Regions from separate parts of the Paenarthrobacter sp. NPDC089322 genome, predicted to be linked through region 3. Evidence: riboswitches for the same ligand, from Rfam matches in the RefSeq annotation. Region 3 holds a riboswitch; each other region holds the start of a gene.
The links. Region 3 has a riboswitch for S-adenosylmethionine ahead of AB0N65_RS14150 (DUF1737 domain-containing protein). Riboswitches for the same ligand answer to the same signal wherever they lie in the genome.
Positions count from the first base shown of each region.

Region 1 (7,299 bases), on a different contig from region 3:
GCTTCCGCGGGTGGGCGGACCGCGTCGCGGAAGAACTCGGCAGGGGCCACGAAGACTTCGCCTACGCCAACCTCGCCATCCGGGGCCGGTTGCTGCAACAGATCGTGGATGAGCAAGTAGGCCCTTGTTTGGAACTCCAGCCCGACCTCGTGTCCATCTCAGCCGGCGGCAACGACCTCATCCGCCCCGGCGGAGATCCGGACTTGCTGGCAGAGAAGCTCGACGCCGCCGTTCAGGAACTTGGCTCCGGCGGCGCCACTGTGGTGCTCTTCAATGGACCGGACACGGCGTCCTCCGTCCTCGGGCGGATACGCGGCAAGGTGGCCATCTACAACGAAAACCTCAGGACGGTGGCCGCGCGCCACGACGCGATCGTGGCCGACATGTGGTCCCTCAGGCAGTTGGCCGATCCGCAAATGTGGGACGAGGACCGCCTGCACTTCTCGCCCTTGGGCCACCACACCATCGCCATGATGGTGCTTGATGCCCTGAACGTCCAGCACACGCTGGAACCGCTCCTGCCGAAGCCGCTGCCACCGCGAACGTGGCGCGAGGCACGCTCCTCGGACCTGGTCTGGGCGCGTGAATACTTTGTCCCGTGGGTCATCAGGAGGCTGCGCCACCAGTCCTCAGGGGACGGCATTACGCCCAAACGCCCGACGCCGGGGCCCGTCTTCGGACCCACCGGCAGCATGCTGCCCCGCGGCTGACATGACGCACGCACCGGGTGGGCGGCCCTTGGATGCCGGTTTGGGCCTGCAGCCTGAGGATGTGGTGGGACTGCGTTTGCGACGACAACAATTGCGGGCTCCCCATGCGGCGGACACCGGCGCGGCGCTCCGGAACCTCCTGGCAGTCCAGTCGCAGGAGTTTGCCTACGCCCGCTGGACCCTCGCCCAGCGGACGTACGGATCAACGGCCCAGGACGTGGAGCAAGCCGTCGCTGATGGCACCGTCCTGCGAACGCATATTCTTCGTCCCACCTGGCACTTTGTGCACCGGGAGGACCTGGGCTGGCTGATGGCGTTGTCGGCAGACCGCCTACATCAGGGAAACAAGGGCATGTACCGGCAGACCGGCGTGGACGAGGACGCTGCTGCGCGAAGCGGAAAGATCCTCGCCGAAGCGGTGGCGGGCGGTGCACATAAGACGCGCGAAGAACTTGCCGTGGTGTTGGGACAAGCCGGGTTCCCGAGCAAAGGACTTGGCTTTATCTACCACCTGATGCACGCCGAGATCAGCGGAATCCTGGTGAGCGGCACTCCTGTTCGTTCCGCCGGCGGGGCCCTCAAGCAAAGCTATGCGTTGTTTGAGGAACGGGTTCCCAACGCCGCTGGTGGCCCTTTGACCGGCGATGACCGCGATGCGGCACTGGGCCGACTCGCCTTGCGCTATTTCAGCAGCCGTGGCCCTGCCACCGTGAAGGACTGCGCGGCATGGTCCGGACTGACCCAAAAGGATGTGCGACGCGGTCTCGAGGCAGCCCATGGGCTTTCAGAAGGATCCTTGACCCCGGTGGTCATTGACGGCGTTGACTTTTACCTTGCTGCCGAGGAGGTTGAAGCGCTGGACCGGACCCCGCGGACGGCCGACCCGGAGCCGGCACTCCCGCGGGTGGACCTCATCCAGTGCTACGACGAGTACGTCATGGGGTACTCGCAATCCCGGCACTACCTCGGCGGCACGGCACCCTACTTCCCTGAGGACAACGGCCCCATGCATGTGGTCCTGCTTGATGGCAGATTGGCCGGTTGGTGGCGCCACGCTTTCTCCGGAGGAGCCTGCGAAGTGCACGTCCGCATGAACCGTGCTGCCACGGCGCCCGAACAGCAGGCGCTGGATGCCGAGGTGGAACGCTATGGGCGGTTCCTGGGGATTCAGGCCACGTTGGTGTGAAGCCCAGGCATCACTGCCTACTGCTTGGTCAGGCAACGGCTTGGTCAGGCGAAGAATGCCTCACGAAGCTGGACGGACAACTGCCCGATCTCGGTCAGGAAGCCATCGTGTCCGATGGGGGCCTCGATCAGGTGGACCGAAACATCGCCGGGAAGGTTGTCGGCGAGTTCCCGGGATTGCGCGGGGAAGTACAGACGGTCCGTATCCACCGCCGCCACGAAGAATTCGGCAGTGGCTTGGGCCAGGGCCTCCCGCAGCGTTCCCCGGCCGCGGCTGACGTCATGGGACATCAAGGCCTCGGTGATGGCGATGTAGCTGTTGGCATCAAAGCGGCGGACCAGTTTGGTGCCTTGATGGTCGAGGTAGCTCTCCACCTGGTAGCGCCCCCGCTCCCCCAGGACCGGTGCGGCCAGCGGGGTTTCCTGGTGCTGCGCTTCGCGGCCGAAGCGGAAATCGAGTTCCAGGGCCGAACGGTAGGTGATGTGGGCGATCCGGCGCGCCAATGCCAATCCTGCTTCCGGGGCAGGTCCGCCGTAGTAATCGCCGTTGTTGAAATTCGGGTCCTGACGGATGGCGAGGGTCTGCGATTGGGCGAACGCGATCTGTTCCGCCGTGCTGTAGGCCCCCACGGAGATCACGGCACAACGCCGGACACGTTCCGGAAAGGTGACTGCCCACTCCAGCGCTCGCGCACCACCCATGGAACCGCCCAGGACGGCGTGCCACGCCTGAATGCCCAAAGCGTCCGCGAGTCGCGCTTCGGCCGCGGTGCTGTCGCGGAGCGTGATAAGCGGGAACCGGGATCCCCAGGGGCGACCATCCGGAGCTTCGGACGAAGGACCCGTGCTGCCGTAGCAGCCGCCAACGATGTTGATGGAAACCACGAAGAACCTGTTGGTGTCGATGGTGGCGCCCGGCCCGACGAGCTGTTCCCACCAGCCTTCTTCGTCCGTGGCTCCCCGCGCCACGTGGGTGCTGCCGGTTAGCGCGTGTTGGATGAGGACCGCATTGGACGCATCCGCGTTCAGGCGCCCCCAGGTTTCATAGGCCAGGACAACGTTCGGGAGGTATCCGCCGGCTTCAAGATCCAGCGGACCCACGCTGGCGAACTTGACCGTTCCGTCTTCTTCGCCCGATTTCGGGAGTGCTGTAGCAGTAATGGTCATTCCTTTGACACCTAACCTCGCGCTTGCCCATCGCCTTGCGTGCGACAGGCCAGGTCCTCACCCGGGGCACCCCACCGCGGAGGAGGGTTGCCGGCCAGCAAGCCGGGGCTGTTCGCTGGCACTCATGACCTAATACGTAGAGTCTAGGAAAGACACCACCTTCATGGCGAAGAATGTGACAGCTGTGTGACGGTTTGGGGCGTTTTCGTTCAGCAAGGTGCACTTCAGAGTGCCGTCCGGCGAATATTCGTCGGACGGCACTCCCCGTGATACTCAGGTGCGGCGGTGATTATGCGCCCTTGGCACTGCGGAATCCGGCTTGAAGGTCCGCGATGATGTCGTCCACATGCTCGATGCCGACGGCCAGGCGGACCAAGCCGGGGTTGACGCCCGCAGCAACCTGCTGCTCAACCGTCAATTGGCTGTGGGTGGTGGACGCGGGGTGGATGACCAGCGAACGAACGTCGCCGATGTTGGCCACATGTGAGTGGAGCTCGAGTCCGTCGACAAAACGCTTCCCTGCCTCGACCCCGCCCTTGATGGTGAATGCCACAACCGCGCCCGTACCCCGCGGCCCGTACTTCCGTCCACGGTCATACCAAGGGCTGGACGGCAGACCCGCAAAGGCGACCGATTCGACGTCGTCATGAGCTTCCAGCCATGCCGCCACTTTAGTGGCGTTGGAGACATGGCGTTCCACGCGCAGGCTCAGAGTCTCAAGTCCTTGGGCGATGAGGAAAGCGTTGAACGGGGACACCGCGGAGCCAAGGTCGCGCAGCAGTTGGACCCGGGCCTTGAGGATGTAGGACAGGTTCGCGCCAAGCGCGCCGTCCTTCCCGAGGTCCCGGGCGTAGACGAGGCCGTTGTAGCTGGGGTCCGGTGTGTTGAAGTTGGGGAACCGCTCCGGGTCCCGGGAGAAGTCGAAGTTCCCTGAGTCCACGATCACGCCGGCGATCGCCGCGCCATGGCCGCCAAGGTATTTGGTGGCTGAGTGCACCACGATGTCCGCACCCCATTCGATGGGGCGTATCAGATACGGGGTGGAGAGGGTGTTGTCCACGATCAACGGCACACCCGCTTCGTGCGCCACCCCGGCAATTCCCTCGATGTCCAGCACGTCCTGGCGCGGGTTGGAAACCACCTCGCCGAAGAACAGCTTGGTGTTGGGCTGGACGGCCGCGCGCCACTGTTCCAGGTTGTCCGGGTCCTCAACGAACGTCACGGAGATCCCGAACTTCTTCAACGTATGCGCAAGCAGGTTGTACGTGCCGCCATAGAGGCTCGGGCTGGCCACGACGTGGTCTCCGGCTTCGGCAATGTTCAGGATCGCGAAGGTTTCCGCTGCCTGTCCGGAACTGAGCAGGAGGGCACCAAGGCCCCCTTCCAGGCTCGCGATGCGCTGTTCCACGGCGTCCTGCGTTGGGTTGCCGATCCGGGTGTAGATGGGCGCGAGCTCTGCCAGCGCAAAGCGGTTGGCGGCACTCTCAGCACTGGGAAAAACGAAAGACGTGGTCTGGTAGATCGGGAGGGAACGTGCGCCCGTTGCGCCATCAGGCTCCTGGCCTGCATGGATCTGGCGGGTTTCGAAGGACCATCCGTGGGACATTGCATTCTCCTTGTCGTAGCGCGCTGTTCTGGTTGGGCGGGTTGCGTGGGGCCAGTCTAGGAAGCGCCGGCCGTGGCGGTCCGCTTTGTGACGAAGACGGAATTTTTCGGACTTCTCGGGTCGTTTCCGCGTACCGGCATGACGCCTCGGGACGCATTTCAGTAACATCCCACCTTAGTTAGGCTGGACTTAGCTGAGACCCCGATCACAAAGTGCCAAGATGAAGCCATGCGCATGGATCACGTCTCTTACGCTTGTGAACGAGATGGCCTTTTGGCCACGACAGAACGAATTTCCGCAGCTCTGGGAGTGGACGCAGTCCGGGGCGGAGTGCACCCGCGCTTCGGCACCCGGAACATGATCATTCCCTTGGCGGATAACAAATACCTGGAAGTCGTGGAGGTCCTGGACCACCCCGCTTCCGACAAGGCACCCTTCGGCCAGGCAGTCAGGGCACGCTCGGCAGCGGGTGGCGGTTGGATGGGCTGGTGCGTCGCCGTTGACGACCTCGCTCCGTTCGAAGAACGCCTTGGCCGCTCAGCGGTACCCGGCAACAGGAAGTTCCCCGATGGCCGCGAACTGGTGTGGCAGCAGATCGGCATCCTCGGACTCATCGCTGATCCGCAGGTGCCGTATTTGCTCAAGTGGGAGGGCGACCCGTCGCTGCACCCGTCCAGGGTTTATGAAAGCGACGTCAAGATGTCCAGCCTGACCATTGCAGGCTCGGCGGAACGTGTCACCGAATGGCTGGGCGAACCTGTGGAGAAGCCGCTTGAGGACGTCGCGGTCCAATGGATGGCTCCCCACGGCACGCCGGGCATCATGTCCGTCACGTTCGAAACCGCCTCGGGGGCCGTCACCATCTAGGCGGAGTCACTATCCAACAGTCCCCTTCCACGAGGGGGCAACTCCCCGGCCAGCGTGTCCGGGTGCAGCTTCGGCCGCCATCAGCGGGTGCCAATGACGTCACCCACCGATGGCGGCCGAATATCTTTAAGCAGTTCCCCTGAGAGCGCCTAAGCAGCGTGTCAGCCCAGCCCCATCGCTTTGCCGAAGAGGCTGAAGCCGACGAATGCCACGATATCCAGTAGTGCGTGCGCGATGACCAGCGGCATGACCCGCTTGGTCTTGGTATAGATCCATGCGAACACGAGGCCCATCACCATGTTCCCGATGAACGGCCCGAATCCTTGGTACAAGTGGTAACTGCCGCGCAGGACGGCGCTGACAACGATCGCCACCGCCGTGCTCCAGCCAAACTTTCCGAACCGGTCCAGAAGGTACGCCACCACGATCACTTCCTCAACGATCGCGTGTCGCATGGCCGAAAGAATCAACACGGGCACGGTCCACCAGTACGCATCCAGTCCGCTCGGCACAATTGCTGTGGTCACTCCCAGTGCGCGCCCAACCGCGTAGAGGCCCAGTGACGGGATCCCGATGGCGGCGGCCAGCGCGAGCCCTTGCAACATGTCCCTGCCGGGACGGGCGAAGTTGAACCCAAGCCGATCGAAGGCCGAACCACCCGCGTCTTCCCGGTTCAGCGGCGAGTGCGATGAAAGGAAGTAGAACACAAGGACTACGGGGACCAGGGCGAACACAATGTCCAACAACTGGTAGGTGAGGTCGAAGTATTCTCTGCTGCTTTGCGACCTGTTCAGCGTCGAGGTGGCCTCGGACAGTGGCGCGCGCGTCATCTTGTCCAAAAGCTGCACCACCGAATACACGGCTGACTGGCCCAGCGAAAGGCCCAGTACGATCAGTACTTCGGCGCGCAGGCGGCGATGGGACGCTAGGAACATGTACCTATCTTGCCTTCAATTCCTGCCACTTTGCCGGGAACGACGAACAGTGCTCTGACGCCGCCCCGTCGAACCGGAAACTCAGCCCGCTGCCGGTGCGACGATGACTTCCGTGCCTTTGGCTTCGAACGCGGCCTTGTCCTCGGCCTTGATGCCGGCGTCCGTGATGAGGTGCCGGAACTCGTAACCAGCCATGGCTGCAAAGGAGCGGCGCCCCACCTTGGACGAGTCGGCCACAACATAGGATTCAGTGGCGCGGCGGGCCATGACAGTGTTCACCATGGCTTCGCCCTCGTCCGTGATAGTGGGGCCGAGGTCCGGATCCACGCCGTTAACGCCGATGAACGCGATATCCAAGGCAACCTTCTGCATGATCACATCCGTGTACGGTCCCACGAGCTCGTAGGAACGCGGGTTGAGGATCCCGCCGGTGACCATGATCTTGATGTTGGGACGAACTGCAAGTTGCGATGCGATGTTGATCGCGTTGGTGACCACGGTGAGCGTGGGACGGTTGGACGGTGCGTTGAGGTCCTCACGGGTGGACAGCAACTGCGCCAGGGCGGTGTTGGTGGTTCCACCGCTGAGCCCGATTACGGCACCTGGCCGGATCAGTGCAGATGCTGCCTGCGCGATGTCCTGCTTTGCCTCCGCGTGATCGTCACGGTTGTAGCGGCCGGGAAGGTCGTAGGCCACGGATCCCGTAGTGGCGCCGCCCCGGGTGCGGCTCAGGAGCCGCTGTTTAGCCAGGCTGTCGAGGTCCCGGCGTGCCGTGGCAGGTGACACGCCAAGCCGCGTCACGATGTCCTCGACTTCCACGTGGCCGGAT
Region 1 is NZ_JBFBGW010000006.1:26,463-33,761, reverse strand. It holds gene AB0N65_RS08465 (SGNH/GDSL hydrolase family protein) at 1-710, shown strand, start outside; gene AB0N65_RS08460 (winged helix DNA-binding domain-containing protein) at 712-1,896, shown strand; gene AB0N65_RS08455 (homoserine O-acetyltransferase) at 1,941-3,062, opposite strand; SAM riboswitch class IV at 3,077-3,192, opposite strand; partial or broken gene AB0N65_RS08450 (bifunctional o-acetylhomoserine/o-acetylserine sulfhydrylase) at 3,352-4,689, opposite strand; gene AB0N65_RS08445 (VOC family protein) at 4,897-5,535, shown strand; gene AB0N65_RS08440 (CPBP family intramembrane glutamic endopeptidase) at 5,697-6,470, opposite strand; gene AB0N65_RS08435 (DeoR/GlpR family DNA-binding transcription regulator) at 6,552-7,299, opposite strand, start outside.
Region 1: linked by a shared signal. The riboswitch ahead of AB0N65_RS08455 (homoserine O-acetyltransferase) and the one ahead of AB0N65_RS14150 (DUF1737 domain-containing protein) in region 3 are both predicted to bind S-adenosylmethionine.

Region 2 (7,299 bases), on a different contig from region 3:
GTCGGTATCAACACAGCGGTGGCGGGACTGGGCCTCGGATTGGCTGTCCCCATCAACAAGACCACGCAGCGCATCATTGCGTCCCTCCTCAAGGATGGCAGGGTTCGACGCGCCTACCTGGGCTTGGTGAGTACACCCATCCCGCTTGACGCCAGCGCTGTGGTCCGGACCGGGCAGAAAGAGGGCCTCCGGGTGGTGGAAGTCATCGCCGGCTCACCGGCAGAATCATCCGGACTCCAACCAGGGGATTTGGTCCTCCGCGCGCTGGGACGTGCGGTTTCCAGCGCGGAAAGTCTCCAGAAACTCTTGTTCGCCGAGGCGATCGGCGAGCCGTTCCTACTGACGGTGCTCCGGGAGGGGAAGATACTGCAGCTCATGGCGGTACCTTCCGAGATGAGCCAACCGCGCTGATACGGGCTAGGACTGCTCCTTGGGGACGTCCACGATGCCTACGAACCGGCTGCCGATGCCGTCGTATTCGCTGCGGACATCTCCCGGGAAGAGCTCCGGCAACTCGTTGTTCCGATGATGTCCGCAGAACACGAAGGAGAAGTCAGGCCACCATTTCTTTGGCCGCACCGCCTCCGAGTATCCGCACACTGCACACGTCAGGTGGATCCAGACCGGTCGTTTACCCGTTCGGTTGGCACGTGACTGGAGCAGCCAGGCCGGCGGATTTTCCTGGAGCTCGCGGAACTCCGCATCGGAAACGCGCGGTGGGATCCCGTGGCGCTGGGCCATTTCCATGGAAATATCGAGGGCCAGGGCTGCGTCACGTCTACTCATCACCATTCAACGATACGGGACCGGACGCGCCGGGGCAGCTTGTCAGCGGGCCGGGAGAATACAGCCCTCGTGGACTTCGCCGCTCTGTACCCAGAGGGCTGACGTGACTTCATCGGCGAGATCGAATTCACGTCGCCGTGTTCCACTCCCGATCCGCACCACGAGCGCCCCGCCGAACGGCTTGCGCCCCACAACCTCGACAGGTGAGTCGAGGGCGATCTCTTCGGCGGCGAGGTACCGGAGAAGGTCGGGGTTTTCGTCGCTGATGCGGGTTATCCGGCCGGAGTGTCCCTCATCCAGTTCAATCATGCGGTAGGCATGCGGTAGGTCGACTGAGCCGTCGGCTGCCGGAATGGGATCGCCGTGCGGATCCCGCACGGGGTGGCCAAGCTTTGCTGCCATGCGCTCGATGAAGGTATCCGAGACTGCATGTTCCAACATCTCGGCTTCGTCGTGGACTTCATCCCAGCTGTATCCCAGTTCCTCAACCAGGTAGGTCTCAATGAGACGGTGGCGCCGGACCATCGCCAACGCCAGGCGCATGCCTTCCGGCGTCAACCGAATGGCACTGTAGGGTTGGTGGTCCACCAAACCTTGGTCCTTGAGTTTTCGCACCATCTCGGACACCGACGAGTTGGCAACACCCAGCCGCTGGGCCAGTTGGGATGACGTGATGGGCTTGTCCTGCCACTCCGTGTAGGAGTAAATGACCTTGACGTAGTCCTCGATCGAGGAGGAGGGCGTACTGGTCTTCACAGTCCAAGCCTACCGTGGCCGCGGGATTCAGGCCTTGCGGGCCCGCCAGGTCTGCGTGAGGTAGGGCAATCCGAGAAGCTCTCCCGGCGCATGGCCAAGATGCTCGTACAAGTACCACTCAAGGTTGGCCATGACCTTCGCGCGGGTAGTGTCATTGGCGCGGAGGTAATAACTGCGGGACTTGGTCAGTTCCATGACATCTTCCGGCGAAACCGTGTCCGTCCACGTCGTGAGGTGGCTCTCTGCGTCCTTGAATTCCGGGCCGATGACCGGCCGGAAACCCGGTTTGTGGACGTCGCCGGCATGCATGATGCGTGAAAGGCGGTGGACCCAAGGTACAGAGGTATCCAGTTGGTTCCAGATCAGGCCCAGAACCCCTTGCGGACTGAGGATACGGGCCAGCTCCGTGCTCGCCTCGAGCGGGTCACACCAGTGCCACGCCTGGGCAACGCTGACGACGTCGAATGCTGAGTCCGCCAGTCCGGTCGCCTCGGCCGTTCCCTCCAGTGCAATGACGTGCGGATAGGACTTTCGCAATTGTTCCAGCATGTCGTTGGAAGGATCGACGGCGGTCACCGCCAAGTTACGCTTAACCAGAAGTGCAGTGAACTTTCCTGTGCCCGCACCAACGTCAACGGCGGACATTGCACCGGGGGGAATCAACCAATCGGCGGAGTCTGCCGGGTAGCCCGGGCGCACGCGGTCATAATGCTCCCCGCCGTCCTGGAAGCTCTGGCCAAGTTCGTGCCGGCGCCGGGCATGGAGCCGGGGGCCGCCGCCCCTGCCCATACGGCCGGAGACTCCAGTTGAACGCATGGCCACGCACAAACTCCTTTTGCCGCAAACGCCGTGGGATACCTACGAATCTACCGCAGGATCCGGAACGAATACGTCAGTGGACTACCGGACGCTCCCGTGGGTCAGTGCTCGGCAGGTGGGCTCCTGCTTAGTCGACTGTGCAGGGTGCAGCGCCGGCGGTACCTGGAGTGTTCGGTGCCCATTCGGGGTAGCTGCGGTGATCGTTGGCGGGAACCCAACGGCCCTCGTCCACGACGTAGTCCCAGCCAAGTCCGGTGCGCTTCAACTCCTCGATACCGGCGAGCAAGCGGGCCGCGTCCTCCAACCGGGAGCCGACGCCGAAGCTTGCACGCAAGGACCCCGAAGGCAGCCCGAGGCGCTTGAGGAGGGGGTGAGCGCAGAAGCGGCCGTCACGGAGACCGACGCCGTGCTCAGCTGCAAGGTAGGCCGCGACCAGTCCGGCGTCGAATCCCTCCACCGAGAAATTGACCACGCCTATGGTGTCCACGGAATCGCTGAAAATCTGGTGGACGGTCACACCATCGATTGCCCGTAAACCTTCAACCAGATAGGAGCGGATGCCTGCCTCGTGATCATGCCACGCCTGGGGGTCAAGCGCGGACAGTACTTGAGTGGCGCGAGCCAGGGTCGCGGCGCCGAGAACGTTGGGTGAACCGCCCTCGTGGCGTGCCGGACCCGTAGCCCAGCTGACGGAATCCAGACGTGCTTCGCGGACCGCGCCACCGCCGGCAAGGTGCGGAGTGCCGGCGTCGAGCCAGTCCGGGCGGCCGACCACGACGCCCGCACCGAACGGTGCGTAGAGCTTGTGGCCGGAGAAGACCACGTAGTCGACATCGGCTTCGGCGATGTTGATGCGGCGGTGCGGGGCGAGTTGCGCGGCATCCACCACAATGCGTGCACCGTACTCGTGCGCGAGTGCTGCGAGTTCGGCGATAGGCAGGATCTCGCCCGTTACGTTGGATGCGCCTGTGACGGCCAGCAAGGAGACCCCACCCTGGCTGAGTTCGTCACGCAGCTTGGCCACGGTGCCGGTCAAGGTGGATTGGGCGACGACACTGCGATGCGGGACTCCTTGCCAAGGAAGGAGGTTCGCGTGGTGCTCGATGTCCAGGTACAGGACCTCACCAGTGTGCTTCCCGGCCAGTTGAGGCAGGCAGCCGGCCAGCAGGTTCAGGGAATCGGTGGTGTTCCGCGTGAAAATGACCGAGTCATCGGGCCTGCCGCCGACGAACTCGCGGACCACGTTGCGGGAGTTCTCATAAACGGAGGTGCTGATCTGTGAGGCGTATCCGGCGCCGCGGTGGACGCTCGCGTAGTACGGGAGAATCTCGTTCAGATATGCGGACACGATCGTCAAGGCCGGTGCGGACGCTCCGTAGTCCAGGTTTGCGTAGCGGACGTGTCCGCCCTGGATCAGGGGAGCTTGCAGTTCGGCACCGGTAACTGCGGCCAGGGGACGGCCTGCGGCGGCTTCGCGCACCGATTCTTCGGCGGCCAGGGACGGCAGGATGGTGGAGTTGAACGTAGCAGTGCTCATTGGACCTCACTCAAGAGGGATCCCCAAGGGATCCGCGCTTGCCGCATCCGTTCCGGACCGGCCAGGTCGTCACCCGGGGCACCCCACCGCGAATGGAGGGTTGCCGGCCAGCAAACCGGGGTTTTGCGCTGGCACTCGTGACCTGTAAAGAGGTTAGGGCACTCTCCGCGCCCGTTCCAAAGCCGGATCCTTTGTTAAGCACATTGTTACGGCGGATTGGAAAATCCTCGTTTTGACGAAGAAAAAACGGCGGAAGCCCCCGGAAGGGGGCATCCGCCGTCGAAAATTCTGCAAACCGGCCGTGAAGTCGCGTGCCGGGCTGTGTCAGAGGAGATCGTCCAGTCCAGGATTCAGTTGCTTCAGGACTTCGGAGTGCAGGATGGAATTGGTGGCGAGGGCATTGCCTCCGAAGGGACCGTCCTCGCCCTCCAGGGATGTAAAGCGACCCCCCGCTTCCGTGACGATCGGCACTAGTGCGGCCATATCGTAGAGGTTGAGTTCGGGCTCGCAGGCTATGTCCACCGCGCCCTCGGCGACGAGGCAATAGGACCAGAAATCGCCATAGGCACGGGTCCGCCACACGTCTTCCGTGAGGCCAAGGAACTCGTCAAGGTTGCCACGCTCTTTCCAGCCGGAGAGGCTCGAATAGGACAATGAGGCGTCGGCGAGTCGTGACACGTTGGAAACCTTGAGCCGCGTGGCCGAGGCAAGTGAACGTCCCGTGTACGCGCCCATGCCCTTGGCCGCCCACCAACGCTTGCCCAGTGCCGGTGCGCTCACTACGCCAACCACGGGTTCGCCCTCGTCGACGAGCGCGATCAACGTGGCCCACACCGGCACGCCGCGCACGAAGTTCTTGGTGCCGTCGATGGGATCGATGATCCAGCGACGCGAACCATGACCGCTGCTGCCGAACTCCTCGCCAAGGACGGCATCACGGGGACGTGAGCGGGACAACTGGCCACGGATCGCCTCTTCTGCTGCCTTGTCGGCGTCGGTGACGGGGGTCAGGTCGGGCTTGGTCTCGATCTGCAGGTCCAATGCCTTGAAGCGGTCCATGGTCTGTGCATCCACGGAATCTGCCAGGACATGGGCCAGGCGCAGGTCGTCGTTGTAGCTGGAAACGGGTTGGGTCATGCCACCAAGTTATCGTGAATCGTTCTGTGCACGGGGACGTGAAGATGGGTCGTCTAGTTGACTGTGCCCAGTTCTTTGGTCTCTTTGGCTTCCAGCCGCGGGTCGGCTCCGAGCAGCCTGCGCAGCGAGGACAGGCGGGCTACGCCTGACGGGCCGGCATGACCCTCGGTGACCCACGCGTCCAGGCCGCAGTTGACGGCACCGGCGTCATGCTTGCAGCCCCGCTCGCAGGCTTCCGTACCCGGCTCGAGGTCCGGGAAGGAATGCAGGATACGGTCGGGATCCACGTGGGCCAATCCAAAGGAGCGGATGCCCGGGGTGTCGATGATCCAACTGCCGGATGGGGCATCGGCCAGTTTCAGTGCCAGGGCCGATGATGATGTATGCCGACCGCGGCCCGTCACTGCGTTGACCCCGCCCGTGGCGCGCTCGGCACCTGTCAACGCGTTCACCATGGTCGACTTTCCGACGCCGGAGTGGCCCAACATGACGGTTACTTTCCCGTCCAGGTGTGCCCGCAACCGCGATACGGCGTCGCTGTCGAGACGGGCGGAAAGTCCATCATCCGAGCGGGCATCGATTCCGGAGGCTTCAGCGTCGGCCGTGCGGCTGATGATCACCGGGAAGTCCAGGCTGAGGTAATTCGACAACAACTCAGCGGGATCCCTGACGTCCGCTTTGGTGACGAGCAGCAGTGGCTCGATACCGGCGTCGTAAGCTGCCACCAAGGCGCGGTCGATAAAACCGGTACGCGGTTCCGGGTTGGCGGCGGCGACCACCACAACGAGTTGGTCTGCGTTGGCCACCACCACCCTTTCGATGGGATCGGTGTCGTCGGCGCTGCGGCGAAGAAGGGTCTTGCGTTCCTCAACGCGGACCAGCCTGGCAAGTGTGTCCGGCCCGCCGGAGACGTCGCCGACCAAGGCAACGAAGTCACCGGGGACCACGGGGCTCCTCCGTAACTCACGCGCACGGGCCGCAATGACGATGCGCTCGTTGGCGGAGTCCTCATCCACAATCGCGGTGTAACGTCCGCGGTCCACGGTGATGATCCTGCCGATGACGGCGTCATCGTGGCTTGGCCGGTCCTTGGTACGGGGCCTTGAACCCTTTTTGTTGGGACGGATCCGGACGTCGGATTCGTCCCAGGAACGTGCGTCGCGGCCCATGGTCAGCTGCTGGCCTCGTCGGTGTCCCGGGACTGCTCGAGCATTGCTTCCCACATCCGCGGGAATTCGGGCATGGTCTTGGATGTCGTGGCGATGTCCTCCACCTGGACTCCTTCGACGGCGAGCCCCAGGATGGCGCCGGCCGTGGCCATACGGTGGTCCGCGTAGCTGTGGAAGACTCCGGCGTGGAGCGTGGCAGGACGGATGATCAAACCATCCGCGGTCTCCTCAACGTTGCCACCAAGCCCGTTGATCTCGGCGACCAATGCAGCCAACCGGTCTGTTTCGTGGCCCCGGAGGTGTGCGATGCCCGTTAGCCGGGAAGGCCCGTTTGCCAATGCACACAGCGCCGCCACGGTGGGGGCAAGCTCACTGGTCTCATCGAAATCCGCGCCTTTGATCTCCGGACCGCCGGTGACTGTGAGGGTGCCGTTCTCCAAGGTCACTGTGGCACCCATCGCAGCGAGGATGGTGCGCCAGAGATCGCCGACCTGGGTGGTCCCGGTGGGCCAATTGGGGATCCTTACAGTTCCGCCCGTCGCGAGCGCGGCGGCAAGGAACGGGCCCGCGTTGGAGAGGTCCTGCTCTATCCTCTGGTCGAAAGCGCGGATCGGACCCGGCGCAACCCGCCAATGGTTCGGCACGGAATCGTCCACGGTGACGCCAACGCTGCGGAGGACGGCCACCGTCATATTGATGTGGTCCAGGCTCGGGACGGGCTTACCGACGTGTTCAAGGTGCAGCCCCTCAGTGAAACGCGCGCCCACCAGGAGGAGGGCCGAGACGAACTGCGATGACGCGCTGGCGTCGATGACCAGGTGGCCGCCCCGGACCTCCCCGGTTCCGTCCACTGTGAACGGAAGGGCCGACGGCGTCCTGCCGCCTTCGCTGGCGACCGGCACCCCGAGGGCAATCAGCGCCTCAATGATGGTTCCCATGGGCCGCTTGCGGGCATGCGGGTCGCCGTCGAAGAGCGTGGAACCATTGCGCAACGCGGCCAGCGGCGGGACGAAGCGCATCACTGTTCCCGCAAGGCCGCAGTCGATGGCTGTTTCTGCTGTCTGCGCCGCCGGGTCCAGTGGAGTGATCTCAAGG
Region 2 is NZ_JBFBGW010000003.1:136,515-143,813, forward strand. It holds gene AB0N65_RS04600 (trypsin-like peptidase domain-containing protein) at 1-411, shown strand, start outside; gene AB0N65_RS04605 (hypothetical protein) at 418-792, opposite strand; gene AB0N65_RS04610 (metal-dependent transcriptional regulator) at 829-1,542, opposite strand; gene AB0N65_RS04615 (class I SAM-dependent methyltransferase) at 1,570-2,331, opposite strand; gene AB0N65_RS04620 (aminotransferase class V-fold PLP-dependent enzyme) at 2,489-3,898, opposite strand; SAM riboswitch class IV at 3,928-4,041, opposite strand; gene hisN (histidinol-phosphatase) at 4,223-5,035, opposite strand; gene AB0N65_RS04630 (ribosome small subunit-dependent GTPase A) at 5,089-6,204, opposite strand; gene aroA (3-phosphoshikimate 1-carboxyvinyltransferase) at 6,207-7,299, opposite strand, start outside.
Region 2: linked by a shared signal. The riboswitch ahead of AB0N65_RS04620 (aminotransferase class V-fold PLP-dependent enzyme) and the one ahead of AB0N65_RS14150 (DUF1737 domain-containing protein) in region 3 are both predicted to bind S-adenosylmethionine.

Region 3 (7,299 bases):
GGGGAGATGCCCGCAAACCAGATCGCCGTGCCGGCGGCAATGACTGCTCCGGCACGGCGATAAGGGCGGTTTCCGCTCATGGCAGCAAGGTTAGACCTGTTTGAGGGCCTTCTCCAGATCCGAAATGAGGTCGTCCACGTCCTCGAGACCAACAGACAAACGGACCACGCCATCAGTCAGGCCAATCGCCGCACGACCCTCCGGACCCATAGCCCGGTGAGTGGTGGTAGCGGGGTGGGTGATGAGGGACTTGGAGTCGCCCAGGTTGTTGGAGATGTCGATGACACCCAGTCCATCCAGCAAGGCAAACGCCGCCTCTTTGGCAGTGCGGCCAGCCGACGGCGAGAGTTCGAACGTCAGGACGGTGCCACCGGCCTTCATTTGCTTGGTGGCAAGCTCGTACTGCGGGTGCGACTTCAGCAGCGGGTACTTGACCCAGCTGATGGCTGGCTGCTGCTCCAGCCATTCCGCGATCTTCAACGCAGAGGCCGAGCTATGGTTCACGCGCAGCCCGATCGTCTCCAGGCCCTTGGTCAACACCCACGCATTGAAGGCCGAGAGGGAAGGACCTGTGTGGCGCATGAGCTGTTTGACCGGACCGTCGATGTATTCCTTGGTTCCAAGGATCGCTCCGCCCATGACACGGCCCTGGCCGTCAATGTGCTTGGTGCCGGAGTAGACGATCACGTCCGCGCCCAGCTCGCCGCAACGCTGCAGCAGCGGAGTGGCAAAGACATTGTCGACGACGACAGTCGCTCCCGCAGCATGCGCGAGGTCGCTGACGGCTTGGATATCGACGATTTCCTGCATCGGGTTGGATGGTGATTCGAAGAAGACAGCGGTGGTCGGCCGGGAGAGGGCGTCGCGCCACTGGTCCAGGTCCGGACCATCAACGAAGACCGTTTCAACGCCCCAGCGCGGCAGGATCTCGTTGAGGATCACAAAGCATGAACCGAACAGGGAGCGGGCCGCCACCACGCGGTCACCGGCAGCCAGCAAGGCACCCAAGGCGGTGAACACCGCGGACATGCCGGACGCCGTCGCAAAGCACGCTTCGGTTCCTTCGAGCAGGCGCAGCCGCTCTTGGAAGGTAGCTACCGACGGGTTGCCGTAGCGTGAGTAGACGAAGCGCTCGTCTTCGCCGGTGAAGGCGCGTTCTGCAGCTGCGGCGGATTCGTAAACGAAGCCGGAGTTCAGGAAGACAGGCTCGGCCGTTTCCTGGAAATTGGTACGGTCAAGTCCGCCACGGACTGCCTGGGTGTCAGGGCTCCAGCCGGCGGCGTCGGGATTGAAAGTCACTTAGTCGGTCCCCAGGTTCGTCGGCAGGCCACGGTTCTTCCAGCCATTCACGGTGCGTTCGCCGTAACGGTCCGGCTCACCTTCAAAGCCTTCAAGCACGTTGTAGGACGTGAAGCCGGCTTGGGTTGCTGCGATGGCGGCAGAGATGGAGCGCTGGCCGGAGCGGCAGATGAACACGAGTTCAACGCCGTCGCCCTCGGGAGCCTGCTGCTGCAGGTCCTCGAGGAAGCGGGAGTTCGGGATGCCGCCGGCGAGGTTCCACTGGATGAACAGGGGATCGTTTTCCGTGGCCTTGGTATCGGGGATGCCGATGTGGGCCCACTCGCCCTCGGTGCGCACGTCCACCAGGATGGCGCCCTCTTCAAGCTTTGCCCACGCGTCGTGCGGGGTCAGGTCACCTGCGTAGCTCATGCGTGTCCCTCGAATGCTTCCTCGTCCTCGTAGTTCTCCAGCTGGTCCACAGCGCTCGCGACTGCGGCATCCGCGCTGGCGATGGCAGTGGGCAGCACGACCGCCTGAGCCACGATCACGTCAGTGCCGTTGAACGTCGCTGACGGGCTGCCGTGCAGTACGTAGCCTTCGGCGAGGGCGTTGCTGATGCGCTCGCAGAAGTCGCGGGTATCTGGGCCGGTAATCAGGCGGTAGGAGAGTTTTTCTTCAGTGGGTTCAGGCATTGGGCGGTGCTCCTCAGTCACGCTTGCAGTTCGAAGTGTCGAATACGCCGAGTAGTCACCTGAGGCACCCCGCCGGAGAGAGGGTTGCCGACCAGCAAGTCAGGGCTTAACGCTGGTGCTCATTACTCAAGAAAAACGTAACATCCACGGGCGCGGCGCCGCATTTGTTGCAGTGCCGGTGGGCGTCATCTTGCGTAACGGCGGCTACTGTGACTGCTGGTTCCGGAGGTCCCGGACGGCCGCGCCCACGGTGGAATAGAAATGGTCCGGCGTGAACCGGGCGGCCGTGCCCAGATGGACCAGCTTGTCCTTGACGGGCCCTTTCAGCTCAGCGAAAACCAAGTCGACACCCCGACGGGCAAGCCACTCGTCCAACGTCACAAGGTCATCCAGTGCCGTGGTGTCGATGCCCGTGATGGGTTCGGCCGCGAGGATCACATGCGTGACGTGGTCCTCGGCCTCATCCAGTTCTTCCCGGACAAAGCCCGCCAGGACCTGGCCGTTGCCGAAGAACAAGGGAGCGTCGAACCGGAGGATCAGGAGGCCCGGGATGCGTGCGCCCTCGGGATGGCGGGTGAGGTCGTGGTAGCCCGGCCGGCCTTCCTGCCCACCCAGTTCCGTCCGGTAGGGATTCCAGGCCCGCCGGACAAAGTCGAGCAGCGCCAGGGCAATGGCCACCAGGATTCCCTGCAGCACACCCACCAGGAGCACCCCGAGGAACGCCGCAAGCATCACCACGGACTCGCTGCGGCTCAGGCGCAGCAATCGGCGGACCCCAGCCGGGTCGGCAAGGGCAATGGCCGCGGCGATCACCACGGCGGCCAGCGTTGCGGAGGGCAGATACTCGGTCACCCCCGGTGCCAGCAGCATGAAGGCCAGGACCAGGGCCGCTCCGACGGCGCCCGTGAGTTGCGATTTTGCGCCCGCGTCCACGGCAACTGGAGTCCGCGAACTGCTCCCGCAGATCGGGAAACCGCCAAGGAATCCGGTGGCGGCGTTGGCGGCGCCCAGAGCGGCCATTTCCCGGTTTCCGGACACCCTCTTTCCTTCCTTGGCAGCCAGCGATTGGGACAGGACGCCGGTGTCCGCAAACGCCATCAGGGCAATGCCTGCTGCTGGCGGGACCAAAGCAAGGGCATCGGCCCAGCTGATTCCGTCCAGTGCCGGCGCCGGAAGTCCCTGCGGCAGCGCCCCGGTGACCTTGACGTCGTCGTTCAATCCCCACAGGGCCGTAGCCAGGCAGGAGGCCACCACTGCCAGCAACACCCCGGGCACTTTCCATTTCAGGAGGCGCGGGATCCAGATCAACGCCAGCGATCCCAGCCCCAAAGCCACGGCGATGTAGTTGGTGCCGCCGTCGACCACCGATGTGAAGGCCTTGCCGAGTTTCTCCCAGATCGATCCGTCGCCGGCCTCGATGCCAAGGAACGCCGGCAGTTGCGACAGGCCAACGTACACGGCAAGGCCGTTGAGGTACCCGAGCCTGATGGGTTTGGACAGCAACCCGGTGATGGTTCCCAGGCGCAGCGCAGCACCTAGGAGCATGATGACGCCAACCAATATGGCCAGGAGCCCGGCCAGTGCCACCGACTTCTCCCCGCCGCCCACGGCGAGCGGCATGATCGCTGCCGCGATCAGCGGTGCCAAAGCCGAGTCCGGGCCGAGAACCAGGATCCTGGACGGCCCGACGACGGCGTACACCAGCAACGGAACAACAGTCGCGTAGAGCCCGGTGACGGGAGGGAGTCCCGCGGCCTGCGCGTAGGCCATGCCTGCCGGAACCAGCAAGGCGAACAAGGCGGCGCCCGCCACAAGATCGTGCCGCAGCCACTCCCGCTTGTATCCCTTGAGGGCCCAGGCGCTGCGCAGTTTGTCGAGGGAGGTTCGGACTGCCGGGGGCGCACTCATACAGCGATCATTCCGGACCTAAGCGGAATGGGGAACCCGGACGGTGGCCTGGCCCCTCCAAATATGACGCTGCGGGAGCATAATTGACGCAGTACGACCCCCTGTAACTTCGCATGAAATCAGGTCGCGGTGATCGGACAAAGCGGTTCTACACTCAAGCCCATGCTGCATTTCGGATGGTTCGTGGGCCACGGCTTCGGGGTCCAGGGGTGGGGGACTCCCGGCTACAGCCTGGGCTACGACTGGAAGAAGCCTGCCCTCTACCAGGAGGCCGTGCGGGCGTTCGAACAATCGGGCCTGGACCTGTTCATCATCGAGGATTCACTGACTGTCCCGGACACATACGGCGGCACGGCCGAGGTCTCGCTGGCGCATGCGTCCTTCGCGCCCAAGCACGATCCGCTGGCGTTGGTCCCGTACCTCCTTTCGGCCACGGAGCACCTCGGGATCGTGCCGACGGTCAGCGCCTCCTTCTATCCGCCCTTCACGGCGGCACGCCTGCTGGCCACATTGCAGCACTTCTCCGACGGACAGTTGGGGTGGAACGTGGTCACCTCCGGCAGCGACCTTGCCGCCCAGAATTACGGCCTGGACCAGCAGATCGAACACGACCTCCGCTACGAGAAGGCCGAGGAATTCGTCGACGTCGTCAGGCGGCTTTGGCGGAGCTGGGAACCTGACGCTGTGCTGGAGGACGTTTCCGCCGGCGTTTTTGCCGATCACCGGAAGGTGCACCCGATCAACCACGAGGGTGACTTCTTCAAAGTCCGGGGACCGTTGAACACTGCACCTTTGCCCGAGGAACCAGTCCTGGTGCAGGCCGGTGCCTCACCGCGTGGCAAGGCATTTGCGGGCGGCCACGCCGATGTGGCGATTGCGTTGGCACGTGGTGTGGACGGTATGAAGGCCTACCGGGATTCGATCCGGGACGAGGCGGCGAAGGCCGGCAGGAATCCTGACGACATCAAGGTGCTGTTCGTCCTGAAGCCCACGGTGGTTGGTTCTGCTGCAGAGGCCGAAGAGCTGCGGGCCCAACGGCGGGAGCTCACACAGCGGGATATCGACAGCCAACTCAACTCCATCTCCTATTTGTCCGTGATCGACTTCAAGCAATTCGACCTCGACGCACCACTGCCGGAGTTGAGCACCAACAGTAACCAAGGCACTCTGGAACACTTCGCCAAAGCGGCCCCGCCCGGTTCCACCCTCCGCCAGATCCTGCAGGCCCGCAGCGGCGGCGCCGGCGATTCGATCATTGGCACGGTGAGCGAGATCGCCGACTACCTGGAGGAGACAGGCGAGGCCGTGGGCGGGGACGGCTTCCTGTTCTCGGGTTTCGTGGATCCTGTCACGGTACACGGCGTGCTGGACAAGCTCACGCCCGAGCTGCGGAGGCGCGGGCTGTTGAGGACGAGTTACGGCAACGGCGGGTTCCGGCAGAACCTGCTGGACTTTTGACGATGACCGAGGACTCCAGGACGTTGGTGATCGGCACCTCGCATGTCCACCCCCGCGAGGTGGCCCTCGTGGCCCTGGACCCACTGTTTCACGTGGAACTCAACCATGATGCGTTGACTTTGATCGGCCGATCACGGGAGGTCGTGGAGCGGGCGGCTGCTTCCGGGCAAAGGGTGTACGGGCTCAACACGCTGCTGGGCTCCGGCCGGGACACGGTTGTGGAGGAGAAGGCCGTCCTCGCGTACCAGGTGCAGGTGGTCCGGTATCACAACAGCGGCGTAGGCGAGTATCTGGACAGGTCTTCCGCGCGTGCGGTCATCCTGGCGCGGCTCGTCGGCTTCAGCCGCGGCGGTTCCGGTGTCAGGCCGGAAACGGCGCGCTTCTACGCTGAGCTGCTGAACCGTGGTGTGTTCCCCGCAATCCCGCGCGAGGGTTCGGTGGGCTCGTCCGACCTCACCCAGCTCGCCGCCGTCGCCGCCGTTGCGATCGGCGAGGGAACAGCAATCGATGCGGCGGGAACCCTGGTGCCCGGCGCCAAAGCGCTCGCGGACGCCGGACTCCAACCACTTACCCTCGCACCCGGTGAGGCCCTTGCGTTGGTCAGCGCCAATGCGTATTCCGTAGGTTCCGGGACTCTCGCCTTGGTGAGGCTGCAGCAGGTGGCTGGCCTGGCCGACGTCGCGCTGTCCCTGTCGCTGGAGACCATCGCACGGTACGACGGCGGCGGGAACCTGAGTCCCTTTTCGGCGGCGATCCAGGCGGCCAAGGCGGTGGACGGCCAGCGGAAATCGGCCGCCGCTGTTCGCCGGCTGTTGAGCGGCGGGTGGCTGGAAGACGTTCGTCCCGAGGTATCTGTGCAGGACGCACTCTCATTCCGTGCCGCTCCGCAAACGCACGGGGCTTTCCGCTCCCTGGTGTCGCAGCTTGGCCTGGCGTTGGAGGTGGAACTCAACGGACGCGGCGACAACCCCTTGGCAGACGTTGAATCAGGACTCATGGTTTCCGGCGGGAACTTCCAGCCGATGCAACTGGCTCTTTTCTTCGAGGGACTGCGGCTGGCGTTGGCGCACGTGGGCATCTCCAGCGAACGCCGCATTGCCAAGCTATACCCGCCGCAGCGTGCCATCCGGGCCAAGCACTTGCAGGCTGCAGCTGATGGCCCGGGCGGGGAGGGCGGTCTGGTGGAGGAGGAGTTGCCCGGACTGCTCTGGTACTCCGCTGCCGGGCTGCTGGCCGAACTGAAGTTCCTGGCCGCGCCTGCCACGCTGGGAGCACCCACTCTTTCGGCCGACGTCGAGGACCACTCGAGCCTGGCCCCGCTAGCTTTGCAGCAGCTCGAAAAGTCCTTGGACGCCGCTGAGAAGCTTTTGGCGATCGAAGCGCTGACGGCGTCCTTCCTGCTGCTCGAAGCGGGAGCCGCGAAACCGCTCGGAAAGGGGACTGCCGCCGTCGTGGGTCGACTCGCTGACTTGCTCGCGGACCGGCCGTCGGCACCTCAACTCGTCGAGCGGGCGCGGAGCGAATTACGGGAACTCGTGGACTCCGTGGAAAGCCAGGAAGGAGAGAAGGCGTGGTGAATACAGCGATACCTAAGCACGGTGCCGGGCCTTTGTTGCCCGCCGGCCTGGACGCCTCAGTCCTGGACAAAGTGGGAAACACGCCGCTGGTGAAGCTCGAAAACCTGGGCCGTGGACTGGGCAGCACCATCCACATCAAGCTTGAGTCGGAAAACCCCGGCGGGTCCATCAAGGACCGGACCGCCCTTAGCATGGTGAGGGCGGCGGAGAAGTCCGGAGAGCTGCAGCCGGGGGCCACAATCGTCGAGAGTACGTCGGGCAACACCGGGATAGGCCTGGCACTCATTGGCCTGCTGACCGGGCATCCCGTGGTAGTGGTCACCGGCGACACCATCTCGGAAGAGAAGCTCGCCGCGCTGCGGCAATATGGTGCCCGCGTGGTG
Region 3 is NZ_JBFBGW010000014.1:27,961-35,259, reverse strand. It holds gene AB0N65_RS14165 (hypothetical protein) at 1-80, opposite strand, end outside; gene AB0N65_RS14160 (O-succinylhomoserine sulfhydrylase) at 91-1,299, opposite strand; gene AB0N65_RS14155 (rhodanese-like domain-containing protein) at 1,300-1,710, opposite strand; gene AB0N65_RS14150 (DUF1737 domain-containing protein) at 1,707-1,973, opposite strand; SAM riboswitch class IV at 1,988-2,100, opposite strand; gene AB0N65_RS14145 (SulP family inorganic anion transporter) at 2,178-3,881, opposite strand; gene AB0N65_RS14140 (NtaA/DmoA family FMN-dependent monooxygenase) at 4,011-5,339, shown strand; gene AB0N65_RS14135 (aromatic amino acid ammonia-lyase) at 5,342-6,916, shown strand; gene AB0N65_RS14130 (cysteine synthase family protein) at 6,910-7,299, shown strand, end outside.